4 regions of the Streptomyces sp. NPDC088730 genome follow, and region 3 is predicted to be linked to each of the others. Evidence: riboswitches for the same ligand, from Rfam matches in the RefSeq annotation. Region 3 holds a riboswitch; each other region holds the start of a gene.
What was found. Region 3 has a riboswitch for cobalamin ahead of ACIP89_RS06575 (cobalamin biosynthesis protein). Riboswitches for the same ligand answer to the same signal wherever they lie in the genome.
Positions count from the first base shown of each region.

Region 1 (7,467 bases), on a different contig from region 3:
CGACTGGTTCGCGGGCGTGGCGTTCGCCGCCATCGGCATCGGCGCCCTGGTCCCCGCGGCGATCATGTCGATCGCGGCGGCGAACCTCTTCACCAGGAACATCTACAAGGACTTCCTGAAGCCCGACGCGACGCCCGCCCAGGAGACCAGGATCTCCAAACTGGTGTCGCTGCTGGTGAAGGTCGGCGCGCTCGCCTTCGTCCTCACCATGGACAAGACGGTCGCGATCAACTTCCAGCTGCTCGGCGGGATCTGGATCCTCCAGACGATGCCGGCCCTGGTCGGCGGCCTGTTCACCCGGTGGTTCCACCGCTGGGCGCTGCTCGCGGGCTGGGCGGCCGGCATGGTCTACGGGACGGCCGCCGCCTACGGGGTGGCCAGCCCCACCCAGGCGCACTTCGGCGGCTCGTCCAAGGAGATCCCGGGCATCGGTGAGATCGGCTACATCGGCCTCACGGCGTTCGTGCTGAACATCGTGGTGACCGTCGTCCTCACCTTCGTCCTGAACGCCCTGAAGGCGCCTGCCGGGCTCGACGAGACCTCTCCCGGCGACTACACCGCGGACGCGGGCGACCCGGGCGTGCAGACCGAGCTCCCGCCGGCCACGGCCGGGGCCCCGGGCGGTCACTGACCGAGGTGAACGGGCCGCCGCACCCCCGCCCGTGGGGGTGCGGCGGCCCGTTCGCGCGTCCGGCGGAAAACCCCGTGCCGTCGCCGCCCGGCGGGTGCGGCAGACTCCCCTGCATGGACATAACCATCAGGCCGGTCGAGCCCGCCGAGTACGCAGCCCTCGGCGAGATCACCGCCGAGGCCTATCTCGGGGACGGGCTGCTGGACTACGGCGACGACGATCCGTACCTGGTACAGCTGCGCGACGTCCCCCGGCGGGCCGAGGAGGCCGAGGTGCTCGTCGCGGCGGACGCCCGGGGCCGCGTCCTCGGCGGGGTCACCTACGCGCCGCCGGGCAACCGCTGGGCCGATATCGCGACGCCGGACGAGGCCGAGTTCCGGATGCTCGCGGTCTCCCGCGAGGCCCGCGGCGCCGGGGCGGGCGAGGCGCTCGTCCGGGCCTGCATCGACCGCGCGCGGACCACCGCGGGGGTCACCGGAATCGTCCTGTCGACGCAGCCGGCCATGCGCGGGGCCCATAGGATCTACGGGCGCCTCGGCTTCGTCCGGACCCCGGAAAGGGACTGGTATCCGATCGAGGGACTCTCGCTCCTGACGTACCGCCTGGAGTTCCCGGCGGTCTCCTGATCGGTCACGCGACACAACATGTGGGGGCTGCCTCATCCGGCGGCCCCCACATGTATGCTCATGCTCGCTGTCGCCGCAGGGAAATCCGGTGCGAATCCGGAACTGTCCCGCAACGGTGTGTTCGGTGTGCTTTTGCGCACCCCGAGTCCGAGGACCTGCCGACAGCGCATCCGGCTCGACCGAACCGGATGCCCAGACGTCCGGGCCTCGTGGATGGGCCGGTGGACGCCGCACGGAGTGCTGCCCGGACCGGGCCCCGCTCCGCCCGGCTGCCTCCGCTCCCCCGTCGGCCCAGAGCCGAGCGAGGGAGAGCACCACGTGACCATCGCGCCAGCCGATCCGGTCTCAGCGGCCGCATCAACGGGAACCACGAGCGACGGACCGGGCACCGCACTGCTGCGGACCCTCACCGAGCTCACCGCCGATCTGCCCGACACCGACCCCGGACGCGTCGCCGGCGCCGCGCTGCGCGGCCGCAACGCCCGGTCGGACGAGGCCGAGCTGCGCTCGCTGGCCACCGAGGCCGCCGCGGGCCTGATCTCCGAGGACCCCGCCTACTCCCGGCTCGCCGCCCGACTGCTCACTCGCTCCATCGCGGACGAGGCGGCCGGGCAGGGCGCGACGTCCTTCTCCGCCTCGGTCGCCGTCGGACACCGCGAGGGCCTGATCGCGGACCGCACCGCCGCGTTCGTGACGCTGCACGCGGCCGCCCTCGACGCCCTGGTGGGCCAGGCGCTCGCCGACGGCGCCGACGACCGCTTCGGCTACTTCGGGCTGCGCACCCTGCACAGCCGCTACCTGCTGCGCCACCCGATCACCCGCCAGGTCGTCGAGACCCCGCAGCACTTCATGCTGCGGGTGGCCGCCGGGCTCGCGGAGGACGACTCCGAGCGCGCGCTGGACGAGGTCGCGGCCCTGTACCGGCTGATGAGCCGGCTGGACTACCTGCCCTCCTCCCCGACGCTCTTCAACTCGGGCACCCGGCACCCGCAGATGTCCTCCTGCTACCTGCTGGACTCGCCGCTGGACGAGCTGGACTCGATCTACGACCGCTACCACCAGGTGGCGCGCCTCTCCAAGCACGCGGGCGGCATCGGCCTCTCGTACTCCCGCATCCGGGCCCGCGGTTCGCTGATCCGGGGCACCAACGGGCACTCCAACGGCATCGTGCCGTTCCTGAAGACGCTCGACGCCTCCGTCGCGGCGGTCAACCAGGGCGGCCGGCGCAAGGGCGCGGCCGCCGTCTACCTGGAGACCTGGCACGCGGACATCGAGGAGTTCCTGGAGCTGCGCGACAACACCGGCGAGGACCAGCGGCGCACGCACAACCTGAACCTGGCGCACTGGATCCCGGACGAGTTCATGCGCCGGGTGGACGCGGACGGAACCTGGTCGCTGTTCTCCCCGGCCGACGTGCCGGAACTGGTCGACCTGTGGGGCGAGGCGTTCGACGCCGCGTACCGGGCCGCCGAGGCCAAGGGCCTGGCCCGCAAGACGATGCCGGCCCGTGAGCTGTACGGCCGGATGATGCGGACCCTCGCGCAGACCGGCCAGGGCTGGATGACGTTCAAGGACGCCTCCAACCGGACCGCGAACCAGACCGCCGAGCCGGGCCGCGTCGTGCACTCCTCGAACCTGTGCACCGAGATCCTGGAAGTCACCGACGACGGCGAGACGGCCGTCTGCAACCTCGGTTCGGTCAACCTCGGCGCGTTCGTCGAGGGCGGCACGATCGACTGGGAGCGCCTGGACGCCACCGTGCGCACCGCCGTGACCTTCCTGGACCGGGTCGTGGACATCAACTTCTACCCGACCGAGCAGGCCGGGCGCTCCAACGCCCGCTGGCGGCCGGTGGGCCTGGGCGCGATGGGCCTCCAGGACGTCTTCTTCCAGCTGCGGCTGCCCTTCGACTCCCCCGGGGCGCGCGCCCTCTCCACGAAGATCTCCGAGCGGATCATGCTCGCCGCCTACGAGGCCTCCTGCGACCTCGCGGAGCGCTCGGGCCCGCTCCCCGCCTGGTCGGAGACGCGTGCCGCCCGCGGCGTGCTGCACCCGGACCACTACGACACCGAGCTGAACTGGCCGGAGCGCTGGGACGCGCTGCGTGCCCGGGTCGCGAAGACCGGCATGCGCAACTCGCTGCTCCTGGCCATCGCGCCGACCGCGACGATCGCCTCGATCGCGGGTGTGTACGAGTGCATCGAGCCGCAGGTCTCCAACCTCTTCAAGCGCGAGACGCTCAGCGGTGAGTTCCTCCAGGTCAACGCCTACCTGGTGGACGAGCTGAAGAAGCTCGGCGTGTGGGACGCGCGGACGAGGGAGGCGCTGCGCGAGGCCAGCGGCTCCGTGCAGGGCTTCGCGTGGATCCCCGAGGACGTGCGGGCGCTGTACCGCACCGCGTGGGAGATCCCGCAGCGCGGACTGATCGACATGGCGGCGGCCCGTACGCCGTTCCTGGACCAGAGCCAGTCGCTGAACCTGTTCCTGGAGACGCCGACGATCGGCAAGCTCTCCTCGATGTACGCGTACGCCTGGAAGCAGGGGCTGAAGACGACGTACTACCTGCGCTCGCGCCCGGCGACGCGGATCGCCCGCGCGGCGTCCGGACAGGCCGCGGCCGCCGCCCCCATTCCCGTACAGCAGGCGGCCGCGCCCGACGCGGACGCGATCGCCTGCTCCCTCGAAAACCCCGAGTCCTGCGAGGCCTGCCAGTAATGAGCACCAACGAAGACAAGAACCTGCTGGACCCGGGCTTCGAGCTGACCCTGCGGCCCATGCGCTACCCGGACTTCTACGAGCGCTACCGGGACGCGATCAAGAACACCTGGACGGTGGAGGAGGTCGACCTGCACTCCGACGTCTCCGACCTCGCCAAGCTGTCGCCGGGCGAGCAGCACATGATCGGGCGGCTCGTCGCGTTCTTCGCGACCGGTGACTCGATCGTCTCCAACAACCTCGTGCTGACGCTGTACAAGCACATCAACTCCCCCGAGGCGCGGCTGTACCTGTCGCGGCAGCTCTTCGAGGAGGCCGTGCACGTCCAGTTCTATCTGACGCTGCTCGACACCTACCTGCCCGATCCGGACGACCGGGCGGCGGCCTTCGACGCGGTCGAGGAGATTCCCTCGATCCGTGAGAAGGCGCAGTTCTGCTTCAAGTGGATGGACTCGGTCGAGAAGATCGACCGGCTGGAGACGAAGGCCGACCGCCGCCGCTTCCTGCTGAACCTGATCTGCTTCGCGGCGTGCATCGAGGGGCTGTTCTTCTACGGCGCGTTCGCCTACGTGTACTGGTTCCGCTCGCGCGGACTGCTGCACGGCCTCGCCACCGGGACCAACTGGGTCTTCCGTGACGAGACCATGCACATGAGCTTCGCGTTCGAGGTCGTGGACACCGTCCGCAAGGAGGAGCCCGAGCTCTTCGACGACGCCCTCCAGCAGCAGGTCACCGACATGCTGAAGGAGGCCGTCGAGGCGGAGCTGCAGTTCGGCCGCGACCTGTGCGGCGAGGGGCTGCCGGGCATGAACACCGAGTCCATGCGCGAGTACCTGGAGTGCGTCGCCGACCAGCGGCTGGCCCGCCTGGGCTTCCCCGCGGTGTACGGATCGCAGAACCCGTTCTCGTTCATGGAGCTCCAGGGCGTCCAGGAGCTCACGAACTTCTTCGAGCGCCGCCCCTCGGCCTACCAGGTGGCGGTCGAGGGCACGGTCGGCTTCGACGACGAGTTCTAGATCCTCGCCCAGCTCCTCACGTACGGACGCCGTGCGGCCTTCACCGGCTGCGCGGCGTCCGCCGTTCCCGGTGGTGCGGTTCTCCGGCCCCGTTCCGCGTCCCGGAGCTCGCGGTCGATGCGGAGCTCGCGGACGATCCCGATCAGCGCCGGGAGGAGGACGAGGACGGTAACAGCCGATATGCCCAGGACGTTCTGGAATGTGTTCATGCCCCTACTCTCGTCCGTGCGAGCAGAATCCGGCAGTGGCAGGACTGTCATGGAGCATCGAATTACTGCCACACTTGGGTCATGCTGAAAAATGTCGCGGTCCTGCTGCTCGGTGAGGTCCACCCCTTCGAACTCGGCGTGCTCTGCGAGGTGTTCGGGCTCGACCGCAGCGACGAGGGCCTTCCGGTGCAGGATTTCGCCGTGGTCTCCGCCGAGGGCCCGGTGCTCAGTACCCACGCGGGGTTCAGCATCAGCACCCCGCACGGCCTCGACCGCCTGGAGGAGGCCGACCTCATCGCCGTGCCGGCCAGCGGCCAGGCCGCGGACCGGGAGTACCCGGAGGAGGCCTTGGAGGCACTGCGCCGGGCCGTGGACCGCGGCGCCCGGGTACTGAGCGTCTGCTCGGGGGCGTTCGTGCTGGGCGCGGCCGGACTGCTGGACGGCCGTCGCTGCACCACGCACTGGCGCCACTCCGACGCGCTGGCCCGCCGCTTCCCGCGGGCCGTCGTCGAGCCCGATGTGCTGTACGTGGACGAGGGCTCCGTGATCACCTCCGCGGGCACGGCCGCGGGCATCGACGCCTGTCTGCACCTGGTCCGCCAGGCGTACGGGCCCGCCGCCGCCAACACCATCGCCCGCCGCATGGTGGTGCCGCCGCACCGCGACGGCGGGCAGGCGCAGTACATCCAGCGGCCGCTGCCCCGGGGCCGCTGCGACACGGTCGGTGACACCCTCGTGTGGATGGAGCGGCATCTGAACGCGGAGATGACCGTCGAGCAGCTCGCCGCCCAGGCGCACATGTCACCGCGCACCTTCGCCCGGCGCTTCCAGCAGGAGACGGGCACCACCCCCTACCGCTGGCTGCTGCGGCAGCGGGTGCTGCTGGCACAGCACCTCCTGGAGACATCGGACGAAACGATGGACACGATCGCGGGACTGGCGGGCTTCGGGAACGCCGCGGCCCTGCGCCACCAGTTCGTACGCTCCCTGGGCACCACGCCGAACGCGTACCGCAGGACCTTCAGGGGGCCCTCGGAGCTGACCGAAGTCGCCTGATACCGGCCGCGTCGACATCCGATCATTCGTCCAACTCTTTCCCTCACCCGTCCATGGACCGGGCCCCGGCGGGCGGGCCAGGCTCTGACGATGGACATCCGGACGGCAAGACAGAGGACCATCGGGGCCGTGGTGGCCGCGCTCGCCGCCACTCTGCTGCCCTGGCAGAGCGCCGCCGCCGTGGACGGACCGGCCCCCGCTCCGCCGCCGGAGGTGCTGCCCTCGCTGCGGCAGTGGCAGCCGGCCGAGGGGGAGTTCACCCTCACGGACCGGGCCAGGATCGTGCTGGACGGAGTGCGGGAGCAGCGCACCGCCGACGACGCGAAGAGGTTCGCGGGCGAGCTGAAGGGCGGCGCCCCGGTGTCCCGGGGCCGGGCCAGGTCCGGCGACGTGGTGCTGCGCCAGGACGCCTCCCTGAAGGGGGCGCTGGGCGCGGAGGGCTACCGGCTCGATGTCGGGGACCGGGTCACGGTCACCGCGGCGACCTCCACGGGGGTGTTCTACGGTTCGCGCACCGTGCTCCAGCTGCTGAACGACGACGGCCGCGCGGCCCGGGGCTCGGCGACCGACGTTCCCGCGTACCGGGAGCGCGGGGCCGGGGTCTGCGCCTGCTACATCAACGTGTCCCTGCCGTGGTTCGAGCGGCTGATGAAGGACATGGCCTCGCAGAAGCTCAACCAGCTCTGGATCGAGGCGAAGGTCAGGAGCGACACCGACCCGGAGTCCGCGTTCTGGGGCTACTACACCAAGCCGCAGATCCGTTCGCTGGCCGCGATGGCGAAGAAGTACCACATCGAGCTGGTGCCGGAGATCAACTCCCCCGGCCACATGGACACCTATCTGGAGAACCACCCCGAGCTCCAGCTCAAGGACAAGGACGGCGTCGCCTCGCCGCCCCGGCTGGACATCTCGCGGCCAGAGGCGCTGACGTACTACACCTCCCTGCTCGACGAGGCCCTGAAGGTGTGGGACACCCGCACCTGGCACATGGGCGGCGACGAGTACATGATCGGGTCCTCGTACCCGGACTATCCGCAGCTCCAGACGGCTGCGACCGCGAAGTGGGGTGCTTCTGCCACCCCCGACGACCTCTTCGTCGACTTCATCAACCAGGTCAACGCGCATGTGAAGGCCGGCGGCCGGTCGCTGCGGATCTGGAACGACGGGCTGCTCGGCCATAACGGCGCCGTGCCGCTGGACCGCGACATCGCCGT
Region 1 is NZ_JBIVLK010000003.1:383,915-391,381, forward strand. Features, by position in the region: gene mctP (monocarboxylate uptake permease MctP) at 1-631, shown strand, start outside; gene ACIP89_RS13650 (GNAT family N-acetyltransferase) at 745-1,257, shown strand; cobalamin riboswitch at 1,278-1,435, shown strand; gene ACIP89_RS13655 (ribonucleoside-diphosphate reductase subunit alpha) at 1,576-3,972, shown strand; gene ACIP89_RS13660 (ribonucleotide-diphosphate reductase subunit beta) at 3,972-4,988, shown strand; gene ACIP89_RS13665 (hypothetical protein) at 4,985-5,197, opposite strand; gene ACIP89_RS13670 (helix-turn-helix domain-containing protein) at 5,279-6,253, shown strand; gene ACIP89_RS13675 (family 20 glycosylhydrolase) at 6,344-7,467, shown strand, end outside.
Region 1: it holds a riboswitch for cobalamin, as region 3 does, so the genes downstream of both, ACIP89_RS13655 (ribonucleoside-diphosphate reductase subunit alpha) here and ACIP89_RS06575 (cobalamin biosynthesis protein) in region 3, are expected to answer to the same signal.

Region 2 (7,467 bases), on a different contig from region 3:
GGTGGAGAAGGCCTCGACGATCTCCGGCACGGCGGCGAGCGCCTCGCCCACATCGTCGAGGTGCCCCTGCGTCACCTCCAGATGGACGAAGGCGAGCACCGGGTGGCCGAGGGCGGCGGGGGAGAGGACCGGGCCGCTGCCGGTGATCACGCCGTCGCGTTCCAGCCGGTCGATGCGGGCCTGGAGGGTCCCCCGGGCGATGGAGAGAATCCGGGCGTACTCCCGCACGCTGGTGTGCGGCTGCTCGATGAGCAGCCGCAGGATGCGGGTGTCGAGCGCGTCCACCGCCATGGTCCGCCGGCCTCTCGCTGGTACGTCTGCTGGGCCAGTGACTGTACCAATGGCACACCGGCGAGCCTGTACGGCGGGCCGCCGCCCCGTGCGTCCGGCCGGTGGCCGGGTGGCTCGGAGCGGCGGCTGGGGCGGTGTCAGAACTGCACGTCGGAGCAGGCGTAGAAGGCGTTACCGGTGTCGGAGATCGTCCAGACGCCGAGGATCAGCTGCTTGCCGGACTTCTGCGGGAGTACGCCCGAGTGGGTCACGGTCGAGCCGGGCAGCTTGCCGCCGAAGGGGACGGTGAGGAACGGCTGCGGTTCCAGGTCGGCCCGGGTGAGCGGCTTGGACGGGTCGTAGCCGTCCTTGGTGATGTAGTACCGGAAGTCGGTCGTGGCGTGCCGGGCCTCGATCCGCCAGTTGAACGTGTAGTTCTGCCCCGCGGTGACCTTGGTGGCGGGCCAGGCGCCGCCTCTCGGGTCGTCGAGCTCGGAGAACCGGCCGATGCCGCCCGAGCAGATGTGGCCGTCGGCCGGTCCACGGGTGGGGAAGCCCTTGGGACCCTCGACGCTCGGGGGCTCCCACTGGATCTGCCCGCAGTGCTTGACGGTGCCGATGCCGCAGAGCTGCTGACGGCTGATGGGGGAGTCGGTGTAGCCGTGGCTCTGGGCGCTGCCGGAGGTGGCGAACAGCGCCGCACCGGCCAGGCCGAGCCCGGCCAGTAAGGAAGTGATCTTTCTGCGCATACGTAGCTCCTGGAGATGTGGGGTGATGTCCGGAGAGTTCTGCGGTCTAGACCAAGGGTGAGCGTAGTCATGTCAACTCCCCCTGTCCATACCGTCCGAGAGCCTCTGCCGGGCCCCGCGGACGCGCGTACACGCCGCTCCCGGAGGGCGCGCCCAACTCGTGCCTCCCCACCGGTCCGGATCCCCGGGCTGCCGGGCGGAGGGGAGGGGTGCCCCGGTCCCGCCCGTCCGGCAGCCGCCCGTCAGGGGCGGAACGACACCGTCTGGGCCGCGTCCGCGTGCCGCGGTGCGGTCGAGACCGGACCGCGGCCGTCGATGTCCAGGGCCAGCCCGCTGTGCCGGCTGACCAGGCGCTACTCACCCGTGGCCTGTGAAGCGCCGCCCGCGGCGGGGGAGTTCACGGCCTTCTGGAGATCCCACCGGGAGGTGGCCGGCACCTTGTGCCAGCGTCAAGGGGGTGGACGGGCGTTCCTCGGCCATGGCCGCGGTCGTCGTCGCGCCGGAGCCCGAACTGCTGGAGCCCGAACCCGGCGGACCTCCGACGCGACCGCTTCCAGGCCCCGGTCCGCCTCACGCGGACCGGCGGACCCGGACGCCCGCCCGTAACCTGCGGCAGCCGCCCGAGCCCTTCGCGATCAGGAGGCGGGCAGCTCGCCGCGGACGGTGCGGGCCGCGGCGACCAGGTTCTCCAGCGACGCCCTGGTCTCGGGCCAGCCGCGGGTCTTCAGACCGCAGTCCGGGTTGACCCACAGCCGTTCGGCGGGGATGGCCTCAAGTCCCTTGCGGAGCAGGGCCGCGGCCTCGTCCGCGCCGGGCACGCGCGGTGAGTGGATGTCGTACACGCCGGGACCCGCCTCGCGCGGGTAGCCGTGCGCGGCGAGTTCGCGGGCGACCTGCATGTGCGAGCGGGCGGCCTCCAGGCTGATGACGTCGGCGTCGAGGTCGTCGATGGCCTGGACGATGTCACCGAACTCCGCGTAGCACATGTGGGTGTGGATCTGGGTGTCCGGCCGTACGCCGCTGGTGGTGAGGCGGAACGACCCGGTGGCCCAGTCCAGGTACCCGGCGCGGTCCGCCGCGCGCAGGGGGAGTGTCTCGCGCAGGGCGGGCTCGTCGACCTGGATGACCGAAGTGCCCGCGTTCTCCAGGTCGTCGACCTCGTCGCGCAGGGCGAGGGCGACCTGGCGCGCGGTCTCGCCGAGCGGCTGGTCGTCGCGGACGAAGGACCAGGCCAGCATGGTCACCGGGCCGGTCAGCATGCCCTTGACCGGGCGTCCGGTGAGCGACTGGGCGTACGAGGTCCAGCGCACCGTCATGGGTTCGGGGCGGGAGATGTCGCCCGCGAGGACCGGCGGGCGGACGTAGCGCGTGCCGTAGGACTGGACCCAGCCGTGCTGGGTGGCGAGGTAGCCGGTGAGCTGCTCGGCGAAGTACTGCACCATGTCGTTGCGTTCGGGCTCGCCGTGCACCAGAACGTCGATGCCGGTCTTCTCCTGGAAGGCGATGACCTCACCGATCTCGGCCTTGACGCGCTCCTCGTAGCCGGCCGTGCCGATCCGTCCCGCGCGCAGATCGGCGCGGGCCGCGCGCAGCTCGCCCGTCTGCGGGAAGGAGCCGATGGTGGTCGTCGGGAGCAGCGGCAGCCCGAGGTGGGCGCGCTGGGCGGCGGCACGCTCGGGGTACGGCTGGGAGCGACGGCCGTCGGCGTCCGTGATGGCCGCGGTCCTGGCCCGGACGGCGGGGTCGCGGGTGATCGGGGAGTTGGCACGGGACGCGAGGTCGGCGCGGTTGGCGGCGATCTCGGCGGTGATCGTGCCGGTGCCCCGGGCCAGCCCCTTCGCGAGCGTGACGATCTCTGCGGTCTTCTGCCCGGCGAAGGCGAGCCAGCGCAGGATCTGCGGGTCGATGTCCCGCTCCGGCGCCGTGTCGAGCGGTACGTGCAGCAGGGAGCAGGACGCCGCTACATCGACCCGGTCGGCGAGGCCGAGAAGGGTGGCGAGGGTGGCGAGGGACTTCTCGTAGTCGTTGATCCAGATGTTGCGGCCGTCGACGACACCCGCGACGAGGCGTTTGCCGGGAAGCCCGCCGACGGCGGCGAGGTCTTGGAGGTTCGCGGCGGCGGCATCGGTGAAGTCCAGTGCCAGGCCCTCGACCGGGGCCTTCGCCAGGACGGGGAGCGCCTCGCCGAGCCGGTCGAAGTAGGAGGCGACGAGCAGCTTGGGCCGGTCGGCGAGGCCGCCGAGCTCGCGGTAGGTGCGGGCGGCGGCGTTCAACTCGGCCGGGATGCGGTCCTGGACCAGGGCGGGTTCATCGATCTGCACCCACTCCGCGCCCGCGGCACGCAGATCGGCGAGCACCTCCGCGTACACCGGCAGCAGCCGGTCCAGCAGGGTGAGCGGCTCGAAGCCGGCCGCCACCCCGGGGGCGGGCTTGGCCAGCAGGAGGTAGGTGACCGGGCCGACGAGCACCGGCCGGGCGGTGTGGCCGAGTGCGAGGGCCTCCCTGAGCTCGGTGACCTGCTTGGTGGAGTCGGCACTGAAGCCGGTGTCGGGGCCGAGCTCGGGGACGAGGTAGTGGTAGTTGGTGTCGAACCACTTGGTCATCTCCAGCGGCGCCACGTCCTGGGTGCCGCGAGCCATCGCGAAGTACCCGTCGAGCGGGTCGGCGGCGACGGCTTCGCGGTGCCGCTGGGGGACCGCGCCGACCATGACGCTGGTGTCCAGGACGTGGTCGTAGTACGAGAAGTCGCCGGTCGGCACCTCATGGACGCCGGCATCCGCCAGCTGCTTCCAGTTGGACCGGCGCAGTTCTGCCGCCGTCCCCCGGAGGGCGCCGGCGGTGACGCGGCCCTTCCAGTACCCCTCGATGGCCTTCTTCAGTTCCCGGTTCGGGCCCTGGCGGGGGTAGCCGTACACGGTGGCTCGTGCTGCCGCGGCTGCGGGCTTGGGTGTCACGGAAATCTCCTTCGCGAGATGACTCCTGAACATCCCGGAGACGGGACACGGGCGCGAAGGGATGACGAACCGGACGGATATCGCACACGCCGCGGCGCGGATTCTCCGTCTGGTACGCACGCCGACCCGCCCACGAGGTCACCGGGACAACCGCATGCGAGTGGGTCGCGTGCGGGCAACGGGCAGGTCTTCGGACTCGTGGGCACGCCTGCCAGGGGCAGACTCCTACTGGCCGTCGCTTCCCGGACCCGATCGGGTCCAGTGCGTATGACGGCGGTCGTTCCCACTTACCGCTGCGGGGCAGTCCCGGATTCACACCGGGTTCCCTCTTGCGACGCGCCTGCCTGGCGGACAGGGGCGAACCAGCTGCACCGGCCAGCCTAGGGGGTGGACCGTCCCCGAGGCACCGCTGTTCACATTCCGGGATGTGGAAGGGGGCCAAGACCATGCCGCGAGGTGTCGCAGTTCTCCTGCCGGGCGGACTGGTCCTCAGGCTGGTCCGTTGGCTCTGCCGTGGCCGGGCAAGGTGCGGCATTCATGGGCCAATGGTCCATGGAGTCGGGTCTGAGTTGAACCAATAGTCCCCAAGGTGTTGAGATGGGGCTGTCAATGGCGCTGCGGGTCCCTCGGGGACCTCTGTGGCGCCTTTCTCATGTCTGCGCTGGTGTCATGCGCGAAAGGGGCGGGGCGACTTGTTGAAGAGGGCGTTCGTCGCACACGATCCCGGACGGATCCGGCTGCGGTTCGCGTCCCGGGCCGTGCTCGGCATCGGGCTCGCCGTCGCGCTGTGCGGGGCGGCCGGGCACTCGCTGGTGGCGGCCATCACGGGGGGTCTGGCCGCGCTGCTCGCCCTGTTCACGGTGACCGACCCGACGGTGCGAGGGCAGGCTACGACGACCGCGCTGCTCCCCGTCGTCGGCCTCCCGGTGCTCACGCTCGCCGCGGTGCTGCACGATGTGCCCGTCGCCCGGGACCTGGCGTTCCTCGCCGTCGTGGGGGCGGGGGTGTACGCGCGGCGCTGGGGGCCGCGCGGCCACTCGCTGGGCGTATTCGCCTTCATGGCCTACTTCTCCGCCCAGTTCCTGCACACCGTGCCCGGCCAGCTGCCCGAGTTGTACGCGGCCGTGCTGCTGTCGCTCCTCGCGTCGTCGCTGGTGCGGTTCGGGGTCTGGTGCTACGAGCGCCGGATCACGGTGCCCGTGGCGGTCGGCCTCCCCGCGGGAGCGGCGGGGCTGCGGCGGATCACGACCCGGCAGGCCGTACAGGCGACCCTGGGCGCGGGATTCGCGCTCGCGGTGGGGCAACTGCTCTCGGATCAGCGCTGGTACTGGGCGGTCGGCGCCACCTGGTGGGTGTTCGTGGCCACGACCTCGCGCGGCGAGACCGTCGTGCGCGGTTTCAGGCGTTTCCTGGGGACCGTGCTCGGCATCGGGCTGGGCTTCGCCGTGGCCGTGCCGCTGCACCACGAGCCGGTCGTGGCCGCCGCCGTCGTGGCGGTGGGCGTGTTCGGGATCTTCTACACCGCCGCTGTCTCCTACACCTGGATGATGCTGGCCGTCACCGTGATGGCGAGCATGCTGTACGGGCTGCTCGGCGTGCTCGACGCGGGACTGCTCGTCCTCCGCGTCACCGAGACGGGGGCCGGTGCGCTCGGTGCCGTACTCGCGGTGCTCTTCGTGCTGCCGGTGACCACGCATTCGGTGACCGAGGCCTGGGTGGAGCGGGCGCTGCGATGCGTGCACACCTGCACGGCGGAGGCCGCTGCCCGGCTCGCGGGAAGCGAGGACGCCGACCCGCCCCGGCACGTCGCCGAGCTGGAGGCGATCCTCGGCCGGGTGCGGCTGTCACTGGCGCCCCTGGTGCATCCGCTCAGCCCGATGAGGGCCCGAAAGGCGCGGGCGCGGCAGGTGCTCGCACTGCTCGACGACTGCGCGCGCGAGGTGCGCGGACTGGCCTCCGTCGCCGCCGACCCGGAGGCCTCGCACGACGCCCGGCTCGCCGCCGCCTGCTGGCGCGTGGAGACCGCGGTGGAAGCTCTGACGGCTCCCGAACGGCCGGCCCGCACCCCGCTCGCCGCAGGACGCCCGGCGCACGCCCCGGAGACGGAACCCGCCCTCGCCCATCTGCACGGCCTGGAGCGCGCGCTGGCCGAACTGGCCGCGCCGCTGCACAGCCCGCCGGGGGCCCCGCTCGCCGCGGCCTGACACCGCACCCTTTGGTCCAGACCACAAGGCCGCACTGCTACCGTCGCCGCGGAAGATCGCGACGGTCCCCACTGTCGCGCTCAGTCGGCGGAGAAAGGCAGTGCGGTGGACAGCAGCAACGGTGCCGGACGGGCATTCATCGGGTCCTTCACCTCGGCGGGCGGGCGGGGCATCACCGTCGCCGCCGTGGACCGGGAGACCGGGGCGCTCACCGTCCTCGGCACGACGGATTCCGTGCCCGACCCCTCCTACCTGGTACTGGGCCGGGGCGGGGGCCCCGACGGCGCGGTCCTGTACGCGGTCAGCGAGACCGAACCCGGAGCGGCCGCGGCACTCGACGTCACCCAGGACGTACCCCGGCCGATAGGCGCTCTCCGGGCAGTGGACGGGGACAGCCCCACCCACCTCGCCCTCGCGGGAGGCCGGCTGCTGACCGCCAACTACGGCTCCGGCAGCGTCACCGTGCTGCCGGTGATCGCCGACGGCTCACTCGGGGCCCCCGACAGTGTGCTCCAGCACGAGGGGAGCGGGCCGGACACCGCCCGCCAGGAGGGCCCGCACGCCCACCAGGTGCTCCCCGACCCCTCGGGGAACTGGGTGCTCAGCGTCGACCTCGGAACCGATTCGGTACGGATCTGCGCGCTGGACCCGGAGACCGGATCGCTGCGCCCGCACGGGGAGACGGCGCTGCGGCCGGGTACCGGGCCGCGCCATCTGGCCTTCCACCCCGACGGCGCTCACGCCTATGTGCTGAACGAGCTCGAACCCACGGTCACCGTGTGCCGTTGGGACGCCGCCGCCGGGGTCCTCGAACCGGTCGACGAGACGCCCGTACTGCCCGCGGAGGCGACCGGGCACGCCGCCGGGGCGAGCTACGCGTCCGAGGTCGTCGTCTCGCACGACGGCCGGTTCCTCTGGGCGGCCAACCGCGGGCACGACAGCATCGCGGTGCTCGGCCTCGACGCCACCGGTGGGAAGGCGTCCCTGGTCACCACGGTGAGCTGCGGCGGCCACTGGCCGCGCGACCTCGCGCTCGACCCCACCGGACGGCGGCTGTACGCGGCCAACGAGCGGTCCGGGAACGTCGCCTGGTTCGCCGTGGACCCGGAGACCGGCATCCCGGTCCAGGAGGGCTCGCTGGCCGTCCCTGCGGCCTCCTGCGTGATCTTCGCCTGACGGGTACGGGTACGCGCGCGTGGCGGTGAGCCGGCCGGCTCACCGCCACGCGCCCGTCAGAAGGCGGAACGCACCCCGGAACGGATCAGAGGGCCTGGGCCCCCTGCGCCACCG
Region 2 is NZ_JBIVLK010000020.1:54,554-62,020, reverse strand. Features, by position in the region: gene ACIP89_RS34330 (Lrp/AsnC family transcriptional regulator) at 1-291, opposite strand, end outside; gene ACIP89_RS34325 (lytic polysaccharide monooxygenase) at 429-1,019, opposite strand; gene metE (5-methyltetrahydropteroyltriglutamate--homocysteine S-methyltransferase) at 1,655-3,973, opposite strand; cobalamin riboswitch at 4,137-4,336, opposite strand; gene ACIP89_RS34315 (FUSC family protein) at 4,666-6,177, shown strand; gene ACIP89_RS34310 (lactonase family protein) at 6,283-7,353, shown strand; gene ACIP89_RS34305 (sirohydrochlorin chelatase) at 7,439-7,467, opposite strand, start outside.
Region 2: it holds a riboswitch for cobalamin, as region 3 does, so the genes downstream of both, metE (5-methyltetrahydropteroyltriglutamate--homocysteine S-methyltransferase) here and ACIP89_RS06575 (cobalamin biosynthesis protein) in region 3, are expected to answer to the same signal.

Region 3 (7,467 bases):
CCAGCGCACCGAGGACCTGGTTGCCCTCCAGATCGACGCCGACCAGGTCCTCGGGGCGGAGCCGGTCGTACGGCACACCGCTCGGGGTGACCAGTACGGTGCCGCCCACCCGCGCCGAGACGTTGCCCGAGGTGCCGACGACCAGGCCGTCGGCCGCCGTCCTGCGGGCGGTGGCGACGACCGTGCCCCAGGCCCGTTCGATGTCCCCGTCGCGATCGGCGGCACCGGCGTGTCCGATACCTCCGGTGTGTTCGACCGGGTCCTGCCACTGGTCGCTCATACGAAGATCCTTTCCACTGATGAGCGGTCCATGATTCCGCCTCTCGCCGGAGACCGGCCGGCCCCGGATTCGGGGCCCACACCGCCCCCTGCCCGTCCCGGCCTGTCGGAACACGGCCAAACAGGGCGACGCCACTCCGATCGGGGTCACCGCAACGCCCTGTTCAGTTCATCTTCCGTTCACCCAGGTTGCCTACGTTCCTCCTGCCACTGACGTCGAACGATTGCCTGGGTAAATGGAACACATCACGCTGCTGCTCGCGATTGTGATCGTGACAGCTCTAGTGTTCGATTTCACGAACGGTTTCCACGACACCGCCAACGCGATGGCGACCACCATCTCGACCGGCGCACTCAAACCCAAGACAGCGGTGGCTATGTCCGCCGTTCTCAACCTCGTCGGCGCGTTCCTGTCGGTGGAGGTCGCCAAGACGATCTCCGGCGGGATCATCAATGAGAACGGCCTCAGAACCGAGGTCATCTTCGCGGCGCTCGTCGGCGCCATCCTGTGGAATCTGCTGACCTGGCTGGTCGGGCTGCCGTCCAGCTCCTCGCACGCCCTCTTCGGCGGCCTGATCGGCGCCGCGGTGATGTCCGCGGGCTGGTCGTCGGTCGACGGCGGCACCGTCGTCACCAAGGTGCTGCTCCCCGCGGTCGCCGCCCCGATCGTCGCCGGACTGGCCGCGCTGCTGGCCACCAAGCTGACCTACCGGATCGGCGGCAAGGTCCAGGGCGGCGCCCAGGAGAAGGCGACCGCCAAGGGCTACCGCGCCGGACAGATCGCCTCCGCCGGGCTGGTCTCCCTCGCCCACGGCACCAACGACGCACAGAAGACCATGGGCATCATCACCCTGGCCCTGGTCACCGGCGGAGTCCTCTCCCCCGGTGCGAACCCGCCGGTCTGGGTCATCGTCAGCGCCGGAATGGCCATCGCGCTCGGCACCTACCTCGGCGGCTGGCGCATCATCCGCACCATGGGCAGCGGCCTCACCGAGCTCAGGCCGCCGCAGGGCTTCGCCGCCCAGACCAGTGCGGCCACGGTCATCCTGGCCTCCTCGCACCTCGGCTTCTCCCTCTCCACCACCCAGTCCTGCTCCGGCGCCGTGATGGGCGCCGGCCTCGGCCGCCGGGGCGGTGTGGTCCGCTGGTCCACCGCCACCCGGATGTTCGTGGCCTGGGGACTGACGCTGCCGGCCGCCGGTCTGGTCGGCGCGGGGGCCGAGTTCCTCACCCAGCAGGGCACCTGGGGTGTCGTGCTCGTCGCCGTACTGCTGATCGCGGGCTCCGGAGCGATCTGGGTCCTGTCCCGCCGCAAGCCGGTCGGTCAGGACGACGTCGCACCCGGCCTCCGGGACGGCACTCCGGTCACCGGGGACGCCGAACCCGCGGGCGTCGTCACCACCGCCATCGCGGCCGTCAGTCCGCCGCCCACCGCGGCCGCCGCTGCCCACGAGCTCACCGCCACCATCCCGGCCCCGGCCGTAGCCGACCCGGCACGACCCGCCACGGTGTAAGGAAGATCCTCCATGAACATCGACTGGGCAGCCCTCGGCACCGTCTTCGGCGTCTCTCTCGTCGCCACCGTCGCCCTGGTGGGCCTCTTCACCCTGGGCATCGCCGGCCTCGCCCGGCAGCCGGAACCGGCCGAGCGGGGCGGGCAGGCCGGCGGGTCCATGATCCTCGCCCGCGCGGGCGCGTACGTCTGCTTCGGACTGTGCGCGGCGGCGGTGGCCTACGGCATCTACCTGATCGTCGCCTGATCCACCGCCCCTGATCCGTCCGCCGCGTCGGGCCGGCCGCACCTCGGGTGCGGCCGGCCCGATGTGCGTCTCAGCACACTGCACCTTCGCAGGTCAACGGTAGGTTGACTGGCGTTCGCGGAGCGTGGTGGACTGCCGGAGCCATTACGGCGACAGCAGAGGAAGCCGGTGCGAATCCGGCGCGGTCCCGCCACTGTCACCGGGGAGCAGTCCCCCACCACCGGAAGTCACGGTCCACGCCGAGTGGGCTGGAAGACCGGGGGAACTGCGGATCCGGGAGCCAGGAGACTCTCGTCGCCGGTCACGTCGAACCAGGGCGCGGACCCTGAGTGAGGACATATCGCCATGCCCGGCCGCAGTGCGCCCGTCTCCGTGTCTCCCCTTCGACCAGCTGCTCGCACCAGGGCCCTCCGAGGCGCGACGGCCGGCTGAACCGTGCGTGCCGACCGCATCTTCGCGTACGGCGCCACGGCCGGACTGATCGGTGATCTGCTGCTCGGTGATCCCTGCCGGGGACATCCGGTCGCCGCCTTCGGGCGCGCCGCGGCAGGCGTCGAACGCCGTCTGTGGCGCGACCACCGCGGGTGGGGCGCCCTGCACACCCTGGTCTGCGCCGGAGGCGCCGCCGGGGGTGCCGCACTGGCCTCCCGCGCCCTGCGCCGCCGTCCCGCCGCCTCCGTCGCCCTGACCGCCGCCGCCACCTGGTCCGTCGTCGGCGGTACGTCGCTGGGGCGCGAGGCCCGGTCCATCGGCGGCGCGCTGGCCGCCGGGGACCTCGGGCTGGCGCGGGAGCGGCTGCCCCGTCTGTGCGGCCGCGACCCGCAGTCCCTGGACGGACCTCGGATCGCCCGCGCGGTGGTGGAGTCCGTCGCGGAGAACACCTCCGACGCCGTGGTCGGCGCCCTGGTGTGGGGTGCGCTGGGCGGGGTCCCCGGCCTCGTCGGCTTCCGGGCCGCCAACACCCTGGACGCGATGGTCGGCCACCGGTCGCCCCGCCACCTGCGCTACGGCTGGGCCTCGGCCCGCCTCGACGACCTCGTGGGCTGGCCTGGCGCCCGGCTCACGGCCCTGCTCGCCGTCGCCGCCGGCGGACGGCCCCGGAGTGCGCTGCGGGCCTGGCGGGCGGATGCCGCCAAGCACCCGAGCCCCAACGCGGGCCCGGTGGAGGCCTCGTTCGCGGGGGCGCTCGGCGTACGGCTCGGCGGCACCCTCGCCTACGGCGGCCGGGTCGAGCACCGCCCCGTGCTCAACGGCGAGGCGGGCCGGGCGGTGGAGACCGAGGACATCGAACGCGCCGTACGGCTGTCGCGCCGGATCGGGGTGCTGGCCCTCGGCGTGAGCGTGGCGGCCCGGCTGGGCGTGGGCGCCGCCGCACGACGGATCACCTCGACGCGCGGACCGGGGGCACCTGCCCCGGCGCGCACCTCAGGACGGAGACCGACATGAGCGGCGGACTGCTGGTCGCCGGGACCACCTCGGACGCGGGCAAGAGCGTCGTGACGGCGGGCATCTGCCGCTGGCTGGTGCGCCGGGGGGTGAAGGTCGCGCCGTTCAAGGCGCAGAACATGTCCCTCAACTCCTTCGTCACCCGTGAGGGCGCCGAGATCGGCCGGGCCCAGGCCATGCAGGCCCAGGCCGCCCGGGTGGAGCCGACCGCGCTGATGAACCCGGTGCTGCTCAAGCCCGGCGGCGACCGCTCCAGCCAGGTCGTCCTGATGGGGCGCGCGGTCGGCGAGATGAGCGCCCGCGGCTACCACGGCGGCCGGCAGGAGCAGTTGCTGTCCACCGTCGTGGACTGCCTGGAGCAGCTCAGGTCCACGTATGACGCGGTGATCTGCGAGGGGGCGGGCAGTCCGGCCGAGATCAACCTCCGGCGCACGGACATCGTGAACATGGGCATCGCACGGGCGGCGCGCTTCCCGGTGGTGGTCGTCGGCGACATCGACCGCGGCGGGGTCTTCGCTTCGTTCTTCGGTACGACGGCGCTGCTGGCCGCGGCGGACCAGGAGCTGGTGGCCGGCTACCTGGTCAACAAGTTCCGCGGTGACGTGTCGCTGCTGGAGCCGGGGCTGGACATGCTGCTCGGTCTCACCGGGCGGCCCACGTACGGGGTGCTGCCGTTCGCGCACGGCCTCGGCATCGACGAGGAGGACGGGCTGCGGGTCTCGTTGCGCGGCACCGTACGCGAGTCGGTCGTCGCGCCGCCGCACGGCGAGGACATCCTGCGGGTCGCCGTGTGCGCCGTGCCGCTGATGTCGAACTTCACCGACGTCGACGCGCTGGCCGCGGAACCGGGCGTCGTCGTGCGGTTCGTGGACCGCCCGGAGGAGCTGTCCGACGCCGACCTCGTCATCGTGCCCGGCACCCGGGGCACCGTGAAGGCGCTGGCCTGGCTGCGCGAGCGCGGGCTCGCCGACGCGCTTCGGCGGCGCGCCGCGGAGGGCCGCCCGGTCCTCGGCATCTGCGGCGGCTACCAGATCCTCGGCGAGCACATCGAGGACGAGGTGGAGTCGCGCGCCGGGCAGGTCGAGGCGCTCGGGCTGCTGCCCGTCCGCGTCCGGTTCGACCGCGAGAAGACCCTCGCCCGGCCGGCCGGTGAGGCGCTCGGCACCCCCGTGGAGGGGTACGAGATCCACCACGGCGTCGCGGACGTACGCGGCGGCGAGCCGTTCCTGACCGACGGGCGGGGACAGCGGCTCGACGGCTGCCGGTCCGGCGCGGTGTGGGGCACCCACTGGCACGGCTCGCTGGAGAGCGACGCGTTCCGCCGCCGCTTCCTGACCGAGATCGCGCGGGCCGCGGGGCGCCGTTTCGTCCCCGCCCCCGGCACCTGCTTCGCCGCACTGCGCGAGGAACAGCTCGACCTCCTCGGTGACCTCATCGAGGAACACGCGGACACCGACGCGCTGTGGCGGCTCATCGAGTCGGGCGCGCCTGCGGGACTCCCCTTCATCCCGCCCGGAGCGCCAGGAACCCCCGCGGCACGCCGGGCCCCGCGCCCGACCGCCCCACCGGATCGGCTGGGACCACCGGAACCGCTGGAACAGCCCGCACAGCCGCAGTCGCTGGAATCCGCCGCCACCAAGGAGGCCCTGTGAGTACGCCGTACCCCTTCACCGCCATCGTCGGGCAGGACGATCTCCGGCTCGGCCTGCTGCTCAACGCCGTCTCGCCGGCCGTCGGCGGGGTGCTGGTGCGCGGCGAGAAGGGCACCGCCAAGTCCACCGCCGTGCGCGCGCTGGCCGCGCTGATGCCGGAGGTGTCCGTCGTCCCGGGGTGCCGGTTCTCCTGCGACCCCGCCTCGCCCGACCCGGCGTGTCCCGACGGCCCGCACGAGCCGGCGTCCGGCGTGTCGCGGGCGGCACGGACGGTCGAGCTGCCCATCGGCGCGTCCGAAGACCGGCTCGTCGGGGCGCTCGACATCGAACGGGTGCTTTCGGAGGGCGTGCGAGCCTTCGAGCCGGGGCTCCTGGCCGCCGCGAATCGCGGCATTCTGTACGTGGACGAAGTCAACCTGCTGCAGGACCATCTGGTCGACGTCCTGCTCGACGCGGCGGCCATGGGCGCCTCCCATGTCGAACGCGAGGGCGTCTCCGTACGGCACGCGGCGCGGTTCCTGCTCGTCGGGACCATGAATCCCGAAGAGGGCGAGCTGCGCCCCCAACTGCTCGACCGGTTCGGGCTGACCGTCGAGGTCGCCGCCTCCCGGGACACGGACCAGCGGGTGGAGGTTGTGCGGCGGCGGCTCGCCTACGAAGACGACCCGGCCGCCTTCGCCGCCCGATGGGGCAAGGAGGAGGCCGCGCTGCGGGACCGGATCGCGGCCGCGCGGGCACTGCTGCCCGAAGTAGGCCTCGGTGACGGGCCACTGCGGCAGATCGCGGCGACCTGTGCGGCCTTCGAGGTCGACGGGATGCGGGCCGACATCGTCATGGCCAGGACCGCCACGGCGCTGGCCGCGTGGGCGGGGCGCACCGACGTGCTGGCCGAGGACGTGCGGCAGGCCGCGCTGCTCGCGCTCCCCCACAGGCGCCGGCGCAATCCGTTCGACGCGCCGGGGCTCGACGAGGACAAGCTCGACGACACGCTGGAGCAGAACAGCGGCGAGGACGACGACCCGGACCCGGACGGCCCCGGTGGCGGCGGCCCGCCGCCGCAGGGCGACGGGCCCGGCACACCGCCCCGGCCCGAGGGAGGCACCGACGACGCGCCCGAGGGTTCGGCGCCCGAGCAGTCCGTGCCCGAGCAGGGCGGGGAACGGGAACCGGGACAGGGCCGGCCGGCCGGAGGCGGCGAGCAGCAGCCCGTGCGGGCCGGCGAGCCGTTCCGGACGAAGATGCTGAGCGTGCCGGGCCTGGGCGAGGGGGCGGCGGGGCGGCGCTCCCGGGCGCGTACCGAGCACGGTCGGACCACCGGCGCGCGGCGCCCGCAGGGCGCGCTGACCAAGCTGCACCTGGCCGCCACCGTGCAGGCCGCCGCTCCGCACCAGCGGGCGCGGGGCCGGTCCGGGCGGGGTCTGGTGGTGCGGCGGGACGATCTGCGGCAGGCCACGCGGGAGGGGCGCGAGGGGAATCTCGTGCTGTTCGTCGTGGACGCGTCGGGGTCGATGGCGGCCCGGCAGCGGATGACCGCCGTGAAGGGCGCGGTCCTCTCGCTGCTGATGGATGCCTACCAGCGGCGGGACAAGGTCGGGCTGATCACGTTCCGGGGCAAGGAGGCGGCCGTGGTGCTGCCGCCGACCTCCTCGGTGGACGCGGCCGCCGCGCGGCTGGAGACGCTGCCCACCGGGGGCCGTACCCCGGTGGCCGCCGGACTGCTGAAGGCCCATGACGTGCTGCGGGTGGAGCGGCTGCGCGATCCGTCGCGGCGGCCGCTGCTGGTCGTGGTGACCGACGGGCGGGCGACCGGCGGACCGGAGCCGGTGGCGCTGGCCGCGCGGGCGGCCCGGCTGCACGAGGCCGACGGCACCGCGTCCGTGGTCGTGGACTGCGAGTCGGGTCCGGTACGGCTCGGCCTCGCGGCGAGTCTCGCGGCCGAGCTGGGCGGCACCGCCGTCACGCTCGACGAGCTGCGGGCCGACTCGATCGCCGGGCTGGTCAAGAACGTTCAGGGTGACAACAGGAGGGCCGCTTGATGCCGCAGGGACAGCCGGTCAGTGTGCCGGACGACGGACTCACCACCCGGCAGCGCCGCAACCGGCCGCTGCTGATGGTGCACACCGGTATCGGCAAGGGGAAGTCGACGGCGGCCTTCGGGCTGGCGCTGCGCGCCTGGAATCAGGGGTGGCCGGTCGGGGTCTTCCAGTTCGTGAAGTCCGCGAAGTGGAAGGTCGGCGAGGAGAACGCGCTGAAGGTACTGGGCGCGAGCGGCGAGGGCGGGCCCGTCGTCTGGCACAAGATGGGCGAGGGCTGGTCCTGGGTCCAGCGCG
Region 3 is NZ_JBIVLK010000001.1:1,457,790-1,465,256, reverse strand. Features, by position in the region: gene ACIP89_RS06590 (class II aldolase/adducin family protein) at 1-280, opposite strand, end outside; gene ACIP89_RS06585 (anion permease) at 516-1,793, shown strand; gene ACIP89_RS06580 (hypothetical protein) at 1,806-2,039, shown strand; cobalamin riboswitch at 2,197-2,330, shown strand; gene ACIP89_RS06575 (cobalamin biosynthesis protein) at 2,475-3,485, shown strand; gene ACIP89_RS06570 (cobyric acid synthase) at 3,482-5,137, shown strand; gene ACIP89_RS06565 (putative cobaltochelatase) at 5,134-7,173, shown strand; gene cobO (cob(I)yrinic acid a,c-diamide adenosyltransferase) at 7,173-7,467, shown strand, end outside.

Region 4 (7,467 bases), on a different contig from region 3:
GAACATGTAGCCGATCCGTTCCCGGCGGACTTTGGCTCGCTGGGCATCGGAGAGCCCGGCGAGGTCCTCGCCGTCCAGCAGGACTTGCCCCTCGGTGGGCCGCAGCAGCGCGCCCGCGAGGGCGAGCAGCGTGGACTTTCCGGAGCCCGACGGACCGACGAGAGCCGTCATGCGGCCGGGTTCGAAGGTGACGTCGAGGCCGTCGAAGACGGTGGTACGGGCGTCGGCGCGGCCGAACGTGACGGATATGCCGGTCAGTTCGAGGCTCATCGGTTGGCTCCCAGCATGGTCAACGGGTCGGCTCGGGTGACCCGGCGCAGGGTCAGGGCGGTGCCCGCGAGGCCCACGGCCGCGACGGTGCACATGGTGGCGGCGAGGGTCGCGGCGGGCAGGCTGAACGGCACCTGCTCGCCGACCAGTAGCCCGACCGCTCCGGCGAGCACGGCGCCCGCCGCGGTACCCAGGACGACGACCAGGGCCGCCTGAAGGACGGTGTGGGCGAGGAGCCGCCTGCGAGAGGCGCCCATGGCCCGCAGCAGGGCGAGTTCTGGTTGTCGCTGCACGGTCCACACGGCGAAGAACGCGCCGACCACGAGCGGGGCGATCAGATAGAGGAAGACCTGGATCGAGTTCATGGTGACACGCTCCCCGGTATAGCCGGGGGCCGCCTCGTATGCCTTCTCCTTGGTGAGCGTGGTGGTGGAGTAGCGCGCGTCAAGGGCAGCGGTGGAGGCCCCGTCGGGCGGGGTGCGCAGGGCGAGGGCGCTGAACTGGCCGGGGATCGCGGCTGTCGCGGACGCCGGGGCGCCCGGGGTGCTGAAGCGGATGCGCTGCCAGGTCTTCAACGGGACGTAGGCAACGGGGACATGGCCGTAGCTGGAGCGCTCGGTCGCTCCGACGACCCGCAGTTCGATGCCGAGACGGTCGATGACGAGGGTGTCACCGACGCGCACGCCCTCATCGGCGAGCTTGGCGGACATCACCATGCTGTCCGCCGTGCCCGCGAGGCTGTCTCCCTCGGTGACGGAGGGGGCGAGGAAGGAGCCGGGTTCGACGCCGAAGGCGGCGAGATCGACCTCGGCGCCACGATTCGTGGTGCCGCGGGTGATGGACACCCCCAGCGGAGTCGTCTCGGTGTCCGCGTCCTTGCTCCACGCGTCGGCGGTCTTCGCGTCGAGGAGACTGCGGGCGAACTGATCGGACCGGGCGTCCGAGGAGAAGACCAGCTGTGCGGCAGGCAGGCGGCGCAGCGCGGAGATGGTGTCGTCGCCCAGGCCGGTCGTGAAGCCGGAGACGATGCCGATGAGTGCGGCGACGAGCACCACGACGGATCCCATGAGCAGGAAGCGCCCTCGGGCGGCGCGCAACTCCAGCAATGCGAGGAACACGGCGGTTCCCTTCGATGGATCGATGTTAGGGACAGTGCGTCGCTAACATAGATGATGGAGACGCGGCGTCCCTAAGTGGGGTCGGCCTGGCGCGCTACGGGGCCTGGCGCATTACGGGGGCTTCTAGACTGGACCGGTGCCCAGGATCAGAGCCGCCACGGTTGCCGAGCACCACGCCCAGCAGCGACTGGCGCTGGTGCGGGCGGCACGCGAACTGCTGGAGAGCGGCGACGCCGATGCCGTGACCTTCACCGCGATCGCCAAGGCCACGGGCCTCGCCCGCAACAGCGTGTACAAGTACTTCCCAGGCCGCCCCGAGCTGCTTGCCGCAGTCGTCGAGGACGCGATGCCACGCTGGACGGACGCCATCCGGGCCGGCATGTCGGCGGCCGGTACGCCCGAGGAGAAGATCACCGCCTACGTGTCGTCGCAGCTGGCCCTGGTGCGCGGCGGGGAGCACCGGATCGCCCAGGCGCTGGCCGGGGTCCGGGATGCGGCGGTGGTGCGGGAGAGCGCGGTGCGGGCCCACCGGGAGCTGCTCACTCCGCTGATCGGCGCGCTGACGGAGCTGGGCGAGGAGGATCCGCGGCGCACGGCGCTGCTCCTCCAGGGAATCGTCAACGCGGCCACGACGGCCATCGAGAACGGCGACGACGCGGCAGCCGTGACGGACCGGGCGGTACGCATGGCCGTCACAGCGATCACCGGAACGCACCCGGGCCAGTGAGAGCCCCAGTCAGTGCCGGGCACGACACCCGTGGCCACGGGACCGGGGAGATCTCCACCGCCTGAGGCGCCGCCGCAACAACCCACGCCAGGATCCGCTGCCTCGGCGAGCAGGCACGGTCCCGGACCGCCCAACTCGCCGGTGGCTGCCCCGGCGCTCCACAGTCCGGGACTGTGCCAGCTGGCACCGAGGGAGGGGCCGATCACAAGGACCGGTGCGTCTTCTGGCCCGTCAAAGCGGTGCTGGAGGGTCTGCTGCGGCGTCTCGCCCATCCGACTCACGCCCTCACCTCCCACGACCCGTTCTCCTCCCAGCCCGAGCGGTGAGCACCTGGTGCGAGGAGCCGTCGCTCGCCGGCCAGCACGGCGTCGCTGGTCTCGCGGGTCTGGAACCATCCACCCAGCCCGACCGGGATCCACTACGTCTACGTGCACGGCTGGCAGACCGCACCGGCCGTCGCGCAGCGGCGCGCGACGGCCCCGCTCACCCGGGCCCGGGAGCTGGCCGCCGCGCATCCGGACCGGTTCCGCAACCGGTCCGGGGGTTCCCGGTCGGCGGCGGCAGGAGTAGCCGCCGGTCCACCGTGATCAGTTTCGTCGGGAGATCCCTACCCACTCGGCGCACGCCCTGTACAGCCGCAGGTCAGCTCCGGGCCTCCCGCAGATCTGCCGCGAGCGAGACGATGGCCGCGGGATTGCGCGGGCTCTCGACGAGGTCCACGTAGTCGAGGACGACGATGCGGTCGTTCTTGATCGCCGACACATTGGCCAGCGGCGGATAGGACTTCAGGAACTTCCGCTTCTGCTCCGCGCTGGTGTCCCCGTAGTTGTTGATGACGATCACCTCGGGGTCCCGCTCGACGACGGTCTCCCATCCCACCGTCGTCCAGGTGTCCTTGAGGTCCTTCATGACGTGGTCGCCGCCGGCCCTGGTGATGATGTCGTGCGGTCCGGCGTAGGCGCCCGAGGTCAGCGGCTTGTCCCGGCCGTCGTCGTAGAGGAACACCCTCGGCCGGTCGGTGCCCTTCAGGGCGGTCGCCTGCGCCTGGGCCACCTCTTTCCGGAAGCGCGTGATCAGGGATTCGGCGCGCTTCTCGACGTCGAAGATCTTCCCCAGGTTCCGGAGGTCGGTGTAGAGCGCGTCGAGTGGCGCCATCACTCCCCGCGCCTTCCCCCGCCCGTTGCGGCACGACTCACTCAGCAGGTAGGAGTCGATGCCCACCTTCTTCAGGGCCGCCGGGGTGAATCCGTCCCCCTCGTTGAACCCGTAGCTCCAGCCCGCGAAGACCAGATCGGCGCGTGCGTCGAGGACGAGTTCCTTGTTGATCGTCTCCTTGGACAGCCAGGCGGTCTTCTTGTAACCGCCCTTCCAGGGCACGGACGTCAGATCCCCCTTGTCGTCGGGCATCACATAGCCCGCCATGTGGTCTTCGAGTTCCAGCGCGAACATGATCTCGGTGATGCCGACGTCGTTGGTGACCACGCGCCGCGGGGCCTTGTCGTAGGTCTTCTTCTCCCCGCAGTTCTCGACGGTCACCGGGTAGTGGCCCCCGGCCGCGGGAGTGCTCTTGTCGTTGCTCCCGTCCTGCGGGGTGATCTCGGCGCCGCAGCCGCTGAGGGCCATGACAGCGGTGAGGGCGAGGCCGAGTGCGGCAGGACGTATCGGGCTGGGCATGGTGGCAGTGCTTCCTTAAGAGGGGACGACGGGGAGGAGGCGGTCGAAGATCAGCTGTACGGCGCCGGTCTCCGGGTGCGGTACTCGATGCGCCCGGACGCCGAAGACCTCGGCCAGCAGCTCGGGGGTGAGTACGTCGTGCGGGGCGCCCGATGCGACGATCCGGCCCCCGTCGATGACATGGAGGACGTCGCAGTGGAGTGCGGCGAGATTGAGGTCGTGCAACGCCGTGAGCACGGTCAGTCCGCTGGCCCGCACCAGGGCCAGTACCTCCAGCTGCTGGGCGATGTCCAGGTGGTTGGTGGGCTCGTCGAGCACCAGCGCCCGTGGCTGCTGCGCCATGGCGCGGGCGATCAGGACCCGCTGCTTCTCGCCTCCGGACAGGGTCAGGAAGCCCCGGTCGGCCAGGTGGCCGGCCCCGACCTCCGCCAGCGCCGCCTCGCACGTGCGCCGGTCCTCCTCGGACGCTCGGGCCGTCGCTCCCTGGTGCGGCATCCTCCCCATCGCCACGATCTCGGCGACGGTGAAGTCGAACTCGTGACTCGACTCCTGGGGAAGCGCGGCCAGTCGGCGCGCGCTCTCCCGCGGACTCAGGGCGTACAGGTCCTCGCCACCGATCCGGACGGTTCCGGCGGAGGGGCTCAGCGCCCGGTAGACGCAGCGCAACAGCGTTGACTTCCCGCTGCCGTTGGGCCCCACCAGGCCGACGAGCTGAGCTTCGCCCGCTCGCAGGGTGATGTCCTCCACCAGCCGCGCGCCGGCGATCTCCACGGTCAGTGCGTCGATATCGATCCGCATCACGCGCCTCCGAAGGTGTAGGAGCGGCGGCGCATGAGCAGGATGAAGCACGGCACGCCGATCATCGCGGTCAGCACGCCGACCGGCAGTTCGGCCGGGGCGAGCAGCACGCGCGAGAGGATGTCCACCCAGATCAGCAGGACGGCCCCCGCGAGCGGTGCGACGGCCAGCAGGCGGCGGTGATCCGCGCCGACCAGCATCCGTGCGGCGTGCGGGACCATCAGCCCGACGAAACCGATCGCGCCACTCACCGCGACCAGTGCCCCGGTGACCGCGGCGGAGACCAGGAACAGCTCCTTGCGCAGCCTGCCGGCGTCCACTCCCAGGGTGGCGGCGGTCTCGTCGCCCATCGCCAGGGCGTTGAGCCGGCGCGCCGACCACCCGAGGTGGACCAGGCCACCGATCGTCGCGCCCGCGGCAATCGGCACGGAGGACCAGGTGGCGCCCCCGAGGCTGCCGAGCATCCACATCATCGCGGAGCGGGCGGCATCGCCCCGCTCCGCGGCGAACACCATGAACGTGGTGATGGCCGAGAAGCCGTAGTACATGGCCGTGCCCGTCAGGACCAGGCGCAGCGGGGTCAGTCCGCGTGCGGTGCGGGCGACCGCGTAGACGAGCACCATCGCGAGGAGCGCGGCGAGGAAGGCCGCCGTGGACAGCGCCCAGACGCCGAATGCGCCGAAGACCCCGAAGATGAGTACGGCGTTCGCACCGACGGCCGCGCCGGAGGAGATACCGAGGACGAACGGGTCGGCCAGGGCGTTGCGGACCATGGCCTGCACCGCGACGCCGATCGCGGCCAGGCCGGCTCCGACGACCGCGGCCAGCACGGCTCGTGGAAAGCGCAGCTCCCACACGATGGTGTACCCGGGGACGTCGCCGGGACCGATCCGCTGCCCCGTCAGGCCGGCCCACAGGTAGTGCGACACCTCTGCCCAGGAGATCCCCGAGGCGCCGATTCCCGCTCCGCAGACCAGGGAGAGCGGCAGCAGGGCGCACAGAGTGGTCACCAGCAGGGACAGGGGTACGCGCCGGGGAGGAGCGGGCCCGCCGCCGGCCCGCGCGGCGCGCGAGGGCGGGGCAGGTATGCGTTCGAGGGGAGTGACCACGGTCGGATCGCTTTCACCTCAGGCCGTGCACCTGCACGATCGAAGGAGCGGCCCGGACGCGAGGCGCCCTGTGCAGCACCTCTCGCAGTCCACGGCGAATTGACAGGAGCCTTCACCGCCGCGGGTAATCGGGCTCGCGGAGCCATCAGGAGGGCTCCGCCTACCGTTGCGGGTCAGCGCCGGAATTCGACCGGACTTCCCCCGCGGGGCGTGAGCAGCTTACGGGTAGGGCACGCCGCCCTCCTTTTCGCCCCTGCGTCCCGAGCCGCCCCCGATCACCTTGAGCAGTCCCTGAGCGGTCCCCCGGGCCACGGGCATGCCCTCGCGATCACCTTGGAGCCGGGCACCCCGGCCGCCGGACGGCCGGCCCTGCCGAGCCGCAGCGCGACGCCGCCCGGTGGCCCCCACCGCTCCCGACCGGCCTGGGTCCTCTCCTGCTTGAGTCCCCTCCCGTTTGACTGAGTAGACCTGTCTGTCTAATCTAGCTCAACAGCCTAGACAGACAGGTCTACTCATACTCTGGACGGGAATGGTCATGACGAATCCCCCGGTCGTCCCGATGTCCGAACCGGCCCGCGTCCCGGACGCGGCGCCCACCGACCCCGGGCCCGACACCGGGTCCGACACCGGATCCCGATCTACCGCCGTCCCCGCCGCCATATCCGCCCGGGGCCGACGGCTGCCGCCGAACGTGGCGCTGTACGTACTCGCCTCGGTCACCATCTCGTTCCTGGCGGCCTCCAGCGCACCGACCCCGCTCTACGCGGTCTACCAGGCGGAATGGGGCTTCGACCCGATCACCACCACCGTGGTCTTCGGCGTCTACGCGGTGGCCGTGCTGCTCGGGCTGCTCACCATGGGCAAGCTCTCCGACCACGTCGGCAGGCGGCCGGTGCTGCTCGGCGCGCTGGCGGCCCAGGCCCTCTCGATGGTCGTGTTCGCCACCGCCGACGGCGTACCGGCACTGCTGGTCGCCCGGATCGTCCAGGGCCTGTCGACCGGCGCGGCGCTCGGTGCGGTCGGTGCGGGGATGATGGACATCGACCGGCCGCGCGGCACCCTCACCAACGCGGTCGCCCCGGGCATCGGCACGGCGACCGGCGCGCTGGTCTCCGGCCTCGTCGTCCAGTTCCTGCCCGCCCCCACACATCTGGTCTACCTCGGGCTGCTGGCGGTCTTCGTCCTCCAGGCGGTCGCCGTCGCCCTGATGACGGAGACGGTGACCCGCAAGCCGGGGGCGCTGGCGAGCCTGGCGCCGGAGATCAGGCTGCCGCGCGCCGTACGCCGCCCGATGCTGGTGGCCGCGCCGGTGCTGTTCGCCGTCTGGGCGCTGGCCGGACTGTACGGGTCGCTGGGCCCCTCCCTGGCACGCCGGCTGACCGGTTCCGGCTCCGAAGTGCTCGGCGGGCTGAGCCTGTTCGTGCTCGCCGGGGTGGCCGCCGTCTCCGTACTGGTCCTGCGCGAGGCGGCGACCCGGACGGTGATGCTCACCGGCATCCTCGCGCTGATCGCCGGGGTGGCCCTCACCCTCGCCTCGATCCGCGACCCCTCCCCCGCCGGCTTCTTCGCCGGTACCGCCCTCGCGGGCGTCGGCTTCGGCAGCGGGTTCCAGGGCGGCATCCGTACGGTCATGCCGCTGGCCCGGCCGCACGAGAGTTCCGGGGTGCTGTCGCTGCTCTTCGTCGTCTCCTATCTGGGCATGGGAGTGCCCACCGTGATCGCCGGGTTCCTCGTCGTCCACGCGGGCGGGCTGGCCGCCACCGCACAGGAG
Region 4 is NZ_JBIVLK010000005.1:354,645-362,111, reverse strand. Features, by position in the region: gene ACIP89_RS19060 (ABC transporter ATP-binding protein) at 1-270, opposite strand, end outside; gene ACIP89_RS19055 (ABC transporter permease) at 267-1,388, opposite strand; gene ACIP89_RS19050 (TetR/AcrR family transcriptional regulator) at 1,525-2,115, shown strand; partial or broken gene ACIP89_RS19045 (3-oxoadipate enol-lactone hydrolase) at 2,289-2,387, opposite strand; gene ACIP89_RS19040 (ABC transporter substrate-binding protein) at 2,758-3,789, opposite strand; gene ACIP89_RS19035 (ABC transporter ATP-binding protein) at 3,805-4,587, opposite strand; gene ACIP89_RS19030 (FecCD family ABC transporter permease) at 4,587-5,696, opposite strand; cobalamin riboswitch at 5,798-5,931, opposite strand; gene ACIP89_RS19025 (MFS transporter) at 6,232-7,467, shown strand, end outside.
Region 4: it holds a riboswitch for cobalamin, as region 3 does, so the genes downstream of both, ACIP89_RS19030 (FecCD family ABC transporter permease) here and ACIP89_RS06575 (cobalamin biosynthesis protein) in region 3, are expected to answer to the same signal.